One region of the Priestia flexa genome, then DNA from elsewhere that is predicted to be linked to it. Evidence: riboswitches for the same ligand, from Rfam matches in the RefSeq annotation. Region 1 holds a riboswitch; each other region holds the start of a gene.
The links. Region 1 has a riboswitch for S-adenosylmethionine ahead of LZP85_RS12380 (5-methyltetrahydropteroyltriglutamate--homocysteine S-methyltransferase). Riboswitches for the same ligand answer to the same signal wherever they lie in the genome.
Positions count from the first base shown of each region.

Region 1 (4,766 bases):
GAATGTAAAAATAGAATACAGTGTCAATTGATTTGACTTTTGATGAGGTGAAAAGTAATGAAAAGAATAGGTGTATTAACAAGCGGCGGTGATTCTCCAGGAATGAATCCTGCGGTTCGTGCTGTTGTGCGTAAAGCGATTCATGAAGGAATGGAAGTTTACGGTATTTATCAAGGATATCAAGGGTTAATTGAAGGGAATATTCGAAAGCTTGAAGTTGGTGATGTTGGTGATATCATTCAACGCGGTGGAACAATGTTATATTCTGCAAGATGTCCAGAGTTTAAAACAGAAGAGGGACGCCGTAAAGGTATTGAAAACCTAAAGAAGCATGGTATTGAAGGTTTGGTTGTAATCGGTGGAGATGGATCTTACATGGGAGCTGTTAAGCTAACTGAGCTTGGTTTTCCATGTGTAGGTATTCCAGGAACAATCGATAATGACATTCCAGGAACAGACTTTACTCTAGGTTTCGATACAGCTTTACATACTGTTATCGATGCAATTGATAAAATTCGCGATACGGCTACTTCACATGAACGTTCTTTTATTATTGAAGTAATGGGACGTAATGCTGGAGATATTGCTCTATGGTCAGGGCTAGCTGGAGGAGCTGAAACAATCTTAATTCCTGAAGCGAAAGATGAGTTCCAAGAGATGGTAGATCGTTTAAAGAAAGGCCAAGAGCGTGGTAAGAAACATAGTATTATCGTTGTTGCTGAAGGTGTAGCTACAGGAAACGAAGTAGCAAAACAGCTTGAAGAAGCTGCTGGAATTGAAACTCGCGTTACGGTTCTAGGGCACATTCAGCGTGGTGGATCACCAACAGCACAAGATCGCGTGTTAGGAAGTCGTTTTGGTGGCCGCGCCGTTGAGTTATTAATGGAAGGTAAAGGCGGGCGTGCAATCGGTATCCGTAAAAATGAAATTGTTGATTATAATATTATGGAAATCCTAGGTGAACCTCATCATATTGATGAGCGTATGTATCAACTATCAAAAGAATTATCAATCTAAACGATATAAAGGCGAGACTTCTTATAGAGGAGTTTCGTCTTTTTTTAGTTTCAAACCAGTACCTTCACAATGCTTACACTTTTTTGTGTAGAATATGCCAGGAATAATCATTACTTTCCCAAGCCCTTTGCAAAAGGTACATATCAGCTCAAACCCCATAATGCCATCATTCCTTTTATTTAGTATAGCATTTCTGTTTATTAGTATAACACAAAAGCGTAAATATTTTTAGAAAATTTAATTTTTATATCGCTTTCTTCAATGGAATAAAAAATAGTAGAGCTGTTATAATTGATAGAAAAGGAGTGAAGGACATGTTTAAGCGAATTTTATTAGCTTCAGATGGGTCTGAACACGCTGCTAGAGCAGCTGAAAAAGCGGTTGCTCTAGCAAGATTAACTGATCGAAGCTTTGTTCAAGTGATATATGCAGTAGAAGGAGATAGTAGGTTAAACACGCTTGGAAAAGATGAAGCAAGAGAAAAGCGTATCCAAACAACACAAGAAGTTTTAGAGAAATCTGATATAGAGTATGAAATTACGTTTATTCATGGAGATGCTGCTAAAACAATTATTCAATTTGCTAACAACAATCGCTTTGATGTTGTAGTAGTTGGAAGCCGAGGCTTAAATCCAGTAAAAGAAATGTTTTTGGGGAGCGTGAGCCATAAAATTGCTCAACATGTTAAGATACCCGTATTGATTGTAAAGTAGGAGAGAGCGCCAATGAATATGCAAGTTGAAGAGTTAAAGAAACGAATTGGAGAGGCAAGTCGGATTTGTGTCTTTACGGGAGCGGGAATAAGTACAGAGTCGGGCATACCTGATTTTCGCTCGCAAAACGGATTGTATCGAAAAAACCTAGAATTTTCAGATGTGATTTCCACTTCTTTTTATCAGAACAATCCGGTACTTTTTTGGGAGCTATTTAAAGAGATTTTTCGTGTGAAGCTGCTTGATGAATATGAACCTAACTCAGGTCATTACTTTATAGCAGAATTAGAAGAAGAAAAGACCGTGCATGTGATTACACAAAATATTGACGGCTTGCATCAGAAAGCAGGAAGCACGAATGTATATGAAATTCACGGAACAATTAAGCGAGCACATTGTCAAAAATGTGGAAGTGAGTTTGGGTTAAATTTTCTAACCAAAGTTGAATTACCGAGCTGTACGTCGTGTGAAGAGGCACTAAAGCCCAATGTAGTTTTATTTGGAGATTCAATTCACTGGTTTGAAGAAGCTGTAGAGGCAGCTTTACAAAGTGATTTATTTATTGTCATGGGTTCATCTTTGCAGGTAACACCCATTAATCAAATTCCTTTATTAGTTAGAAAACATGGTCAGGTACCAATGGTCATTATTAATAAAGAGCCAACTTACTATGATTATGTGTTTGATAATCAAATACACCTCCCAATCGGTGAAGTTGTAACGGCTTTAAAGAGTGGGAAGTGAAAAAGCACGCTATGGGCAGCGTGCTTTTTTTAAACTTCAAAATAGATAGCGAAGCAGAACACAGAAATGACCAGAAAAAACGCTGAATGCAACTTGCTTTCTTTAAACGTCAAAACAGCTTCAATAAATAAAAATAAACTTAGCATTAATTGAATGTATGGTAAATAAGCAATATAGTTGGTAGAATCACTGTTCTGAAAAGCGATTATTCCGTATACCACAGCTCCGATTAAAAAGGCATATTTTAATAGTTGTAATCCTTTAACTAACATCTTTGTGAGGTTCCTCCTTATTTAAAACCTAGGTCACATGATTATAACATATATTATATAGATGTAGACAAGTAAAGTGACGCGATATGTTTGACCATGGTCTATCTTTCATGAACTCAAAAGGATATGAACCACTTCTGAATACTGAATAAAAAATGTTTTATTTCTGATTTTTCAAATTCCTTGTTGACAGACTAAGAAAGTAAGTGTAATATTTTCCCTAGTTAATTAATTGAATATTCTTATCTCGAGAGGCGGAGGGACTGGCCCTGTGAAGCCTCGGCAACAGACTGTTAAAGTACTGTGCCAATTCCAGTAGCAATTTGCTTGAAGATAGGAGAAGAACCAATAACGACTATTAACCTCTTCTTATCTTTAAGAAGAGGTTTTTTATTTTGAACAGAAAGAGGGAATAGAACCATGACAAAGACATTAGTGAAAGCTCCATTTAAAGCTGATCATGTAGGGAGCTTTTTAAGAACAACTCCTCTCAAAGAAGCAAGAGAAGCCTATACAAATGGTCAGATTAGTAAAACGACTTTAAAATCTGTAGAGGACCAGGAGATTGAAAAGCTTGTCCAGAAACAAATCGAAGTGGGACTTAAATCTATCACTGACGGAGAATTTAGACGTGCATGGTGGCACTTAGATTTCTTATCAGGTCTAGATGGTGTAGAAGAGTTTGAAACGGAGTATATTAGTCAATTTAAAGGTGCCAAAACAAAAAATAAAGCAATCAAGGTAGTTGGTAAAGTAGATTTCAACCATCATTATATGCTGGAACATTTTACATTTTTAAAAGAAGCTGTTAAACAATATGGTGATGGAAGCCAAGTTGCTAAGTTTGCTATTCCAAGTCCCAACATGTTATTCACTCGAATTCAAGAGGATACTTACTACAATGGGGATAGAGAACAGTTTTATCATGACACGGTAGTTGCTTATCAAAAAGCAATTCAAGCTTTTTATGATGCTGGCTGCCGCTACTTACAGTTAGATGATACTTCATGGATTGATTTTGTTTCTGAAGAACGTATAGATGCAGTTGTTGAGAAGCTGGGTATGGATGTAAAAGATATTATTGATACGAGAGTCAACTGCTTAAACGATGCGATTTCTAAAAAGCCGGAGGATATGGTCATTACGATGCACATTTGTCGTGGAAACTTTAGATCTACGTATATTACCAGTGGTGGCTACGATACTATTTCAGATGCAATTTTTGCTAACTTGCATGTAGATGGGCTTTTCCTTGAATATGATGATAATCGTTCAGGAGATTTTGAGCCATTAAAAAGTTTTACACGTAACAACCAAACAGTTGTATTAGGACTAGTAACATCTAAATTTCCTACATTAGAAGATGCAGAGGTTATTAAACAAAGAGTTAAAGAAGCGAGTGCATCTATTCCTCTAGAAAACTTGTCACTGAGTCCACAATGCGGGTTTGCAAGTACGGAAGAAGGAAACGAACTAACAGAAGAAGAGCAATGGAATAAAATTAGTCACGTCATTAAAATTGCTCAAGATATTTGGGGCGCTAACTGAAGAATAAGAGTTGTTTCTTAATTTTACATAAGAATCCAATTAGATCTTTCTTTTCGTTGTAGTAAAATTGGAAAAAGCTGCGTCTATAAATGATGCAGCTTTTTTGTGTATTGATAGCGTAACTGCAAATTATCTACAGGTAACATAATATTTATTGGGTAAGATAGCGAACTGTCACGCTAAGGAAACGAAAGATTCTTGATAGATGTATTTACCTTGCAGAATGCTTAAGTTTCAGAGTTGACTTGCAATTGCCTTAAAGGTTTTTTATACACACCAAATGTCGAATAGTTTATTTCTTCATATAATAAAAATAATCAGTGATAAGTAGTTTAAGGAACTCATACTGTAATAATAAGTGAAAATTCTGTCATTATTGAAATGTAAAAGCTGAATATGTGAAAGGAATGTTCTTATTGGGAATCAGGAGTAGACTAGGGTTGTTTTTGTTAGGCATTTGTTTAAACGCAAT
Region 1 covers NZ_CP090431.1:2,397,209-2,401,974, reverse strand. Annotated here, with positions in the region: gene pfkA (6-phosphofructokinase) at 58-1,017, shown strand; gene LZP85_RS12395 (universal stress protein) at 1,332-1,730, shown strand; gene LZP85_RS12390 (NAD-dependent protein deacylase) at 1,743-2,474, shown strand; gene LZP85_RS12385 (hypothetical protein) at 2,504-2,746, opposite strand; SAM riboswitch class I at 2,986-3,086, shown strand; gene LZP85_RS12380 (5-methyltetrahydropteroyltriglutamate--homocysteine S-methyltransferase) at 3,167-4,294, shown strand.

Region 2 (4,766 bases), 1.4 Mb from region 1:
GGATTTCCGGTTTATTCTTTTCTTTTGATGAGTTGATGTTACAAACAAAGGGAACGGCCACTTTGCTCGAAAATCATGAATATATTAAAGAAGCGACAAAGCAGCTACATGAGTATGTAGTTCAAACGCGGCAAAACTTTGATCTTCCGTTAGAAATAACAGGAACGGCTTTTCAGCAAAAGGTGTGGAAAGAACTTAAAACCATACCATATGGAGAAGTCATTTCCTATAAACAGTTAGCAAGTATGATTGGACAGCCAAAAGCTGTTCGTGCCGTAGGACAAGCAAATCGTAGAAACCGTCTACCTATCTTTTTACCTTGTCATCGTGTTGTTGGCGCATCAAAAGATTTAACTGGCTATGCAGGAGCACAGGTTCATTTAAAAGAGAAGCTTTTAACGTTAGAAGGAATACAAGTAGCAAACGGAAAGGTTGTATTAGCGTAGCGCTGCTAGGCTTCATCATCGTTCTCTAGCTTCCATCCTTCCCCTTGTACAAATACACCATCTACGGACGTGAACGTTTCGTCTGAATGATCTTGCTGAATGGTTTGATTTGTAACATCTAAAAGCTGAAATTGCTCCTTTCGTGCCCGCTGCTTTCGCTTTTTACAGGTTGAGTCGGGATGTTCTTGTTTGGTCATAGCTACCCCTCCTATACAGATTTCGCTTAACATGATAAAACTAACTATAATATATGTAGGTAGATGATAAATTACTGTTACATTTATGTTACAAAGCAAAAAAGAGAGAATCTCATTGTAACCTGAGATTCTCTCTTTTTTAGTTTAGTACGAGTTTAATTGTATCGACAGAAGGTGAGTGAATAATGCCATGCTCTGTGATGATGGCCGTAATGAATTCACTTGGCGTAACGTCAAATGCCGGGTTATAAACAGAAATATTGTCTGGAGCAACTTGTACATCACCGATATGCGTAATTTCCTTTGCAGAGCGCTCTTCAATTGGAATTTCTGCTCCTGATGCGATCGATAAATCAAACGTTGATTTTGGAGCTGCTACATAAAACGGAATATTAAATGCTTTTGCTAAAAGTGCAAGCCCATATGTTCCAATTTTATTAGCAGTGTCACCGTTAGCTGCAATACGGTCAGCTCCGACAATAATGGCATTAATCCCTTTTGTTTTAATGGTATGTGCAGCCATACTATCTGTGATAAGTGTCACATCTACGCCTGATTTTTGAAGCTCCCATGCCGTTAAGCGTGACCCTTGGAGAACGGGGCGTGTTTCGCACGCAAATACTTTCAGCGGAATATCACGCTCTTTTGAAATATGAAAAGGCGCTAAAGCAGTTCCATAATATGCTGTGGCAATCGAGCCAGCATTACAAATTGTCATAACACGATCGTGTTTATTAAACAGCGATAATGCATAATCACCTATGCGGTAGCAGGTGGCTTCATCTTCCGCTTGAATTTGAATCGCTTCATGAATAACAAGTGTTTTAGCCTCATTTATGGAAATGGCGCTATTGATGCTGTTTACTACGCGTTCTAACGCCCAAAATAAGTTGACGGCTGTTGGGCGAGAACTCGCCAAAAATTCTTTGTCGGCCTGCAGCTTTTTTTTGAATTCTTCAATCGTCTGTACATCGTAGTTTTGAAGCGAAAGCGCTAAGCCAAACGCTGCGGTAATGCCGATTGCAGGTGCCCCTCGTACTTTTAGCGTAACGATAGCGTCCCATACGTCTTGTAAAGTATGTAGCTTAATATATTCAACTGTGTTTGGTAATAGCTGCTGGTCAAGCAGTGAAATAAACGTTTCCTTCCATTCAACTGAACGAGGGAGTGTAAGAGTGTGTGTCATGTTGGGCTCCTTTCATTCTTCAATCAAGTTCTTAAAATCATGTGCACTAATTTCTGTTTGATGAGTTAGTAAATAACGTCCTAAACGAAGAGCTGCTTTTTGAGCGTTTAAGCGCTCTTCATCAGGCAATGAATCAATATCTACTACGTGCGCCAATCCAATTGTACGTCGAATTAACTCGCACCCTGCGTAGCCAACAGCATCCGTCCACGTTTGTTGTAAGATATAGTCGGAATAGTTTGGATTTTTAACGAACGGTTCCACTTTAGACTCAACCCAAAGTTTGTTCCATGTTGTTTGGAAAACATCCCACGTTTTGGTGATATGATCCAAAAGTACACTGCGTTTTTGAGCAGGACGAGACAAGGTGTTAAGCAGAAGATTGGCAACAAACTGTCCTAAGTCAAAGCCAAAGGGCCCATAAAATGCAAACTCAGGATCAATAACTTTTGTTTCGCGCTCACTAGCAAAAATACTACCCGTATGCAGGTCACCGTGTACAAGCGTTTGGCTACTTGTTAAAAACTTTTGTTTAAGCTTAGCTACTTCAAGCTTAGCTTCTTCATCTGTCCATAAGTTTTCTACATCGCTTCGAAGCGTTTCTTCAAATTCATTTGTATTGTAATCAAAAAACGGATCTGTAAACACTAAGTCTTCTGTAATATTGCATAAATCAGGGTTAATATATTGAGCAACCAGCTCTTTTTTCTCCTGTGGCTTAATCGCAAAGTCAGACGTCTCAAATGCAATATGAGCTAAAAATCTACCGATATGTTCTGAAAGAAGTGGGTATGTTTCTCCTTGGATTAATCCTGTACGAGAAATTGTTAGGTGAGACAGGTCTTCCATGACCGTAACAGCTAAGTTTTCATCATGATAATAAACGTCTGGAACGAGTTCGGGTGTTAAGCTGCCAAACTGTTTGAGCGCATTGCTTTCAATCGTTGCGCGCTTGAGTGATAAAGGCCAGCTTTCTCCTACAACTTTCGCATAAGGAAGAGCCTGCTTTACAATAATGGACTTGTTGGTTTGGTCGTTCACAATATGAAAAACAAGGTTTAAATTGCCATCACCAATTTCACGAGCTGTAAGAGCTTCACTTTCCGAAAATAACTTCAGCTGTTTCACAAGTCTAATCGCTGTAATTTCATTTAGTGGCTCATATGTATAAGTTGTTGTTGTCATCGTTATCTACCTCCATAAAAAATAAGTATACCGGAGGCTTTTAAATCATATAAAAGCCTCTTTCGGTGAGTGAAAGAGGCTTGATTGTCATTCAAACCTCTTATCTGCCAGAAAGATTTCTCTTTCTGTTGGAATTAGCACCGTGCCTTCATAAAACAACGAATTGTTTTATAGCGCTAAAAAGCTGCGCTCCATTTCACAATGGTATTACGGTCGGTTGCTGGGCGTCATAGGGCCAAATCCCTCAGCCAACTCTTGATAAGAGTAAAGATATTATTTAATTTTGATTTGTTTGACTTATTAGTAACTTCTGGAGAACATCGTATCATGTGAATTTTTGGATGTCAACAGCGAAATTTAATAAAATTCTGTGCGACGATCTGTAAAGACCGGAATTTGTTCTCGGATTGCCTTTACGGTTGATAAATCAACGTCTGCTGTTAGTATTTCTTCATTTTCACCTGCTTCTGCAATAATTTCTCCCCAAGGGTCAATGATTAACGAATGACCAGCAAATGTGTTAGCTGGATCGTCTCCAGAGCGGTTGCAGGCAACCACGTAGCATTGATTTTCAATGGCTCTGCTTACTAGAAGTGCTTTCCAGTGAGCAAGTCTTGGCTTGGGCCACTGAGCAACCACAAAAAGGAGTTCTGCACCTGCGCTTGTATGAACGCGAATCCATTCTGGAAAGCGAATATCATAGCAAATAACGCCTGCGCATAATGAGTTTTCAAGCGTAAAGATGTTTTTGGTTTCACCTGGTTGTAGAAATAAGTGCTCATTCATCAGCTTAAATAAGTGTAGCTTGTTATATTGCGAGACCTCCTGGCCTTCACGATTAAAGACATACATTGTATTCGTAACGCCGCTTTTTGTTTTCTTAGCAACTGATCCAGCGATGATGTTCACGCTGTGTGTTTTGGCGAAAGCAGAGAAAAAGCTAGTCGCTTGCTTACCTTCTGAGTCCGCGATAGCGTCGAGGTTCTGTAAATCATAAGCCGTATCAAAAAGTTCTGGCAGTATAAGAATATCTGGAGATTCAAGCAGTGCTTCCTTCATTTTTTTTTCAGCATGCTCGTAATTTTTTTTAGGGTTTCCAAATGCAAGATCAAGTTGTAAACACGCTACTTTTAAGCTCATTAAACTTCACCATCCTGATTTATTTTATAAAAATGACTTTACAAGTTGACTATTACAATATATTATTTGTGACTAGAATTTCAAGAATTTTTTGAGAAGGTGTTCACATGAAGCAGTTTGAACAATCAGAACTATTGAAGAGTTTACCGAAACAATTTTTTGCATCCCTTGTTAGCAAAGTTGCAAAAGTAATAAAAGAAGGGCATGATGTGATTAATTTAGGGCAAGGAAACCCAGATCAGCCAACGCCCCCTCATATTGTCAAGGCACTTCAAGACGCGAGTGAAAATCCAAACTACCACAAGTACTCACCGTTTCGCGGACAAGCTTTTTTGAAAAAAGCGGCAGCAGCGTTTTACGAAAGAGAATACGGTGTCCAGCTAAATCCCGAAAAAGAAGTCGCTATTTTGTTTGGAGGCAAAGCTGGGTTAGTAGAAATTCCTCAGTGTTTACTTAATCCTGGAGATACAGTTTTAGTGCCCGACCCAGGTTACCCAGACTATTGGTCAGGAGTGGAGCTAGCACGAGCGAAAATGGAAGCTATGCCCTTGAAAAAAGAGAATGATTTTTTACCAGTTTACGAGGAAATAAGCGAAGAAGTGAAGCAAAAAG
Region 2 covers NZ_CP090431.1:963,971-968,736, forward strand. Annotated here, with positions in the region: gene LZP85_RS04865 (methylated-DNA--[protein]-cysteine S-methyltransferase) at 1-446, shown strand, start outside; gene LZP85_RS04870 (hypothetical protein) at 452-643, opposite strand; gene mtnA (S-methyl-5-thioribose-1-phosphate isomerase) at 783-1,829, opposite strand; gene mtnK (S-methyl-5-thioribose kinase) at 1,842-3,014, opposite strand; SAM riboswitch class I at 3,112-3,279, opposite strand; gene LZP85_RS04885 (carbon-nitrogen family hydrolase) at 3,372-4,154, opposite strand; gene LZP85_RS04890 (pyridoxal phosphate-dependent aminotransferase) at 4,262-4,766, shown strand, end outside.
Region 2: linked by a shared signal. The riboswitch ahead of mtnK (S-methyl-5-thioribose kinase) and the one ahead of LZP85_RS12380 (5-methyltetrahydropteroyltriglutamate--homocysteine S-methyltransferase) in region 1 are both predicted to bind S-adenosylmethionine.

Region 3 (4,766 bases), 1.7 Mb from region 1:
TGGTAAAGTAATAGTCGTTACGATTCTATTTACCTAGTAATTATGGAAAGGGCCGACACCAAATGTTAAAAAAAGAAATGCTTTTTTGTGTATCAATCATACTTTTAGGCTTCACTTTTTTTGCAACAAAACCCGCTTCAGCAATGAGTACGGGATCTGAGCGATATACTATTTCTTCATATGTTGCTTATCTTAATACCCAGGGAGAGTCAGATTCAGCAGAGCAATTTTCAGCTTTATCTCCTGAACAGCAAGAAAAAGTTATCTACTACTTAAATCACCCAGACGAGCTACTTAATTCTATTGAAGTAACGGAATCCGTTGATTACGATGACGCGCCTACAAGCAATACAGCGGTAGCATCTGCATATGCAACGCCGCGTTTTTCCACATTATCGTCTGGTGTGTCACGCACAGCTTCCTATACAGCACAGTATAAAATTGCAGGGTTTACTACTACGCAAGTGAAAGCTACAGTCTATTATTCTACAAGTGGATCTAACGTTACGTCCGTACAAAGTGTGAGCGGAAAAGTTGTGAAAAACGTCAATCCCCTAGTCTCAATTTCAAAACAAAATTCCAAAACATGGGTCTCTTCTAACCGTGCTTACGGACAAATTGATTGGAATTGGAAGGTTGGGTTCAAAACAGCTGGTGTAAAGCGTCAAACTGTATATGGTACAGCCAGCGGTTCATCAGGTGGTTCATCTTCTACTCTTTAAATGAATGGAGGAGGTATTCCTTATGAAGAAATTGTCGCTGTGGATCATCGGTATCACAATTGCGCTGCTTCTTTTGTTTATTATAGCAGGGTATGCTTCTTTCTATAGCAACTAAGGCAGATTATATTGGTTCACTTCTACTCTTTATCATAGGAAACCCCCGCTTTGTGAAAGCGAGGGTTTTTCTTAACCAATGTATGTGCTTGAGCCTATTTGACTCACAACAAGAGGGAGCTTATCATAATCAACTTCAACGAGGACATCACGATGAACATAAAATTGGCTAAGGTAGCGGAAACCAACACGCGTAATGTATGACGTTAAGTAAGCAGACTCTGTTGCGTTTTCTTTTCTCTTTTCATTTAGCCGTTCAATAATTCCTTCAGCGGATTTAACGCCTACGCCGTGTCCAAAATACAAGTCGTCACCAACGATAATCGTATTTTCACCTTGCCATTGAGGGGTATCTTCATGGTGATCAGGGTTTTTGAAATAAGCGCAGTCTCCCTCTAAAAAATCATAACCATGATGATTTTGAAGATTTAAATCTTCATCAAATTTACCGCTATATAATACTAAATTCGTAAATAATTGATTAAAATCCCTCTCTCCAATACTCTCCAACACACCTTTATAAAAAACCATAACAATCGCAACCGCACATTCAAACGCATAGAGCGAACCGTTAAAGAAAATATCGTTTAATGCGACGGATGGCAACACGTTCTCTTTTAGCTTAAATCCTCCTTTTTCGGTTCGAAGCCAATACGTTTCGTTACATTCAGATTCTTTAAAAGTTGCAAATCTCGCACCACTTCTATACAAAAGATACGATGCTTCTACAATTCGTAGGCGGGTAGTCAGCTCAAAATCTAACTGCATAATATTGTCATACCGATAAATTGTTTGATACTGAGCCATTTTTCTCAAAATCTGTGCTTTATTAGCTTCAAGCATGCTATATGGTACTGCATTCATATTTAATGCACGACCCTGCACAATAATAATAAGTGCGTCCCCCTTTCACTTACGTTCTTTTTATCATACGAGTGAAAGAGAGCTTTTATGAGAACGAAAGAAAAGGTGTATTCTAGTCTAGCTCTGCCTGCTTCTTCGTAAATTCGTCTTTTATAGCACAAAGCGTGTCCTCTTCAGTTAATAAACGTAAGCCAATGAGAGCAAGACCTTTTGTCCCTTGAAGTAACCCTTTGTCACCTTCTGGAGATTTAGCTGCTTCACGAAATTCATCAGTGTGCCAAGCCAGCGTTTCAGCACCGATTTTGATATAAGGGTGAATGGTTGGTACCACTTGACTAACATTTCCTGCATCAGATGAGCCAATTCCAGGCTTATGCGCCGTATCTACGTCTTCGCCTAATTCTGTAAATACTTCTTCAAATACTCGATCAAAAGCGCGGTTTAGCTGAATATGATCTACTTTATTTTGAATGAAATATGCGTTAAGTTTAGCACCAGTTGCCATAGCCGCTCCCTTTGCGATTTGCTGTACTCTCTCCGTCACTTGATCACACTCTTTACGCGTTTGTGCGCGAATATAAAAGCGCGCTTTTGCATAGTCGGGAACAATATTGGGAGCCGTTCCTCCGTCTGTAATAATGCCGTGAATTTTCACATCATCCTTTACATGTTGACGAAGTGCGTTCACTCCATTGAATAACTGAATAACCGCATCTAACGCGTTAATGCCTTCTTCAGGAGCTGATGCTGCGTGAGATGCCTGTCCATAAAACTCAAAATCAATAGGATCTACAGCTAGCGTTGTCCCTGTAATACACGTTTCTTTTCCAGGGTGAACCATCATGCAAGCATTTAAGTCTTGCACAAGGCCCGCTTTTACAAAGCTTCCTTTTGCACTTCCATTCGGTCCACCTTCTTCCGCTGGGGTGCCCAACACAACAAGTTCTCCTCCTATTTCGTCAAGCACTTGGCTAAGCGCAATCGCTGCTCCTACGCTAGTTGTTCCAATAATGTTATGACCACAAGCATGTCCAAGCCCTGGAAGCGCATCATACTCCGCAAGAAATCCAATTCTCGGTCCTTTTCTTGCGGATGCTTTTTTTGCTAAAAATGCTGTATCATGTCCAGCTACCCCGCGTTCCACGGCAAAGTCTGCTTCTTCTAGCAGCTTACATAAGAGATAAGATGCAAATTTCTCTTCATTTCCGATTTCAGGATGGTCGTGGATTGCATGACTTGTATCTATGTAAGTTTGAGCTTGTTGGTTAATATACTCAATAACGCTTTCTTTAAGCTTTTCTATCTGTAAATTCATTCTTACACCCCATTTACTAAAAATAAAAAGGAAGCTTCATAGAAGAAGCTTCCTTATCTAAAGAACCTGCTTCTTATCGTTCAAGCTTCTAAGCGCTTGCTGGAATTAGCACAGTGCAATCAGCCTGTTGCTGAGGTGTCATAGGGCCAGGTCCCTCTACCTCTCTAGATAAGAAAACGTACAGTATGTAGTTATAAAATAATAAAACCTCCACTTACAGTGTCTTAATGACTGTAAGAAGAGGTTGGGATCACGTAAGTAAGAACCAGCTCTCTTCTTATCTATCAAGCACTGCTTGTTGGAGTTGGCACGGTTCAAATGTCCGTTGCCGAGGTTTCACAGGGCCAGTCCCTCCACCTCTCTGGATAAGAAGTTTGTCGAATATTGTAGAATATTGTTGATAACTTAAATCTTATGTTACACGCTGAGCAAAGGAATGTCAATGACTTTTCTGAAAAGATTTTTCTTTCTAACAATATGATACCGCTATCATAACTAGACCAACAAAAAAGAGTGCTTTAAGCACTCTTTTTATACATTAATAGCAACTTTTTGCTCATATAAATGAATAGCCTGATCTAGCATAGCAAGACCTTCATCAATCTGCTCTTTCGTTACGGATAAAGGTGGAACCATACGAATCACTTCGCTTGCATTGCCACAGAAATAGAAGAGAACGCCTTGTTCAAGAGCTAAGTCTAGAATTTCAAATAGTGCATCCCCATTGGGTTCACCTGTTTCAGGATGTACAATCTCAATTCCGATCATAAGTCCCACTCCACGGATGTCTCCAATTAGCGAATGCTTTTCTTTTAACAGCTCCAATTGTTTGAGCGCATAAGCACCCATTTCTTTTGCATTTTCGAGAAGATTTTCTTCTTGAAGCACTTCAAGTGTAGCAAGCGCAGCCGAACAGCCAATTGGATTACCGCCAAACGTAGTGCTATGCGTGCCAAGAGGCCATTTTTTCATAAGCTCTTGTGAAGCCACAGTAGCACTTAACGGAATGCCTGAAGCGATGCCTTTTGCAATAGCCATAATATCTGGCACGACGTCAAATGTCTGTGCAGCAAACCATTCTCCAGTACGTCCAAAACCTGTTTGCACCTCATCAAAAATGAGTAAAATGCCATGACGGTCACAGATTTCACGAAGCTTTTTCATCCAGCTTTTTGGTGGAATGATATATCCACCTTCACCAAGAACAGGCTCTAAAATAACAGCTGCTACTTCTTCTGGCGTTACTTGATGTTTGAACAGGGTATTAAAGTCTTTTTCAAGCTTGTCTTCAAAATAAGCATCCACATCAACATTCTCTGGACATTCTTTTGGGTTTGCATATGGAATTTGATAGGTTAAGCCAGAAGGCTGCTGAAACTGACGGTATTTACTTTTTGAAGTTGTGACGCTTAGCGCTCCCATTGAGCGTCCATGAAAACAGCCTAAGAATGACACGACGTAAGGTCGTTTTGTTACGTGACGAGCAAGTTTTAAGGCTCCTTCAATTGCTTCCGTACCGCTGTTTCCAAAGAAGAAACAGTCCAGGTTACCAGGCGTAACTTTTCCTAGTTCGTCAGCTAATCTTAAGATAGACTCGTACATAATAACGCCAGAAGGCCCATGAAGTAGCTGATCAGCTCCGTCTTTAATAGCTTGCACAACTTTTGGATGACGATGTCCAACATTCGTTGTTGCAATTCCAGATGTAAAGTCTAGGTATTGTTTGCCGTCTAATCCATAGTAGTAGCACC
Region 3 covers NZ_CP090431.1:676,971-681,736, reverse strand. Annotated here, with positions in the region: gene LZP85_RS03440 (hypothetical protein) at 63-722, shown strand; gene LZP85_RS03435 (protein-glutamine gamma-glutamyltransferase) at 909-1,721, opposite strand; gene LZP85_RS03430 (M20 family metallopeptidase) at 1,813-3,015, opposite strand; SAM riboswitch class I at 3,086-3,190, opposite strand; SAM riboswitch class I at 3,290-3,387, opposite strand; gene LZP85_RS03425 (aspartate aminotransferase family protein) at 3,547-4,766, opposite strand, start outside.
Region 3: linked by a shared signal. The riboswitch ahead of LZP85_RS03430 (M20 family metallopeptidase) and the one ahead of LZP85_RS12380 (5-methyltetrahydropteroyltriglutamate--homocysteine S-methyltransferase) in region 1 are both predicted to bind S-adenosylmethionine.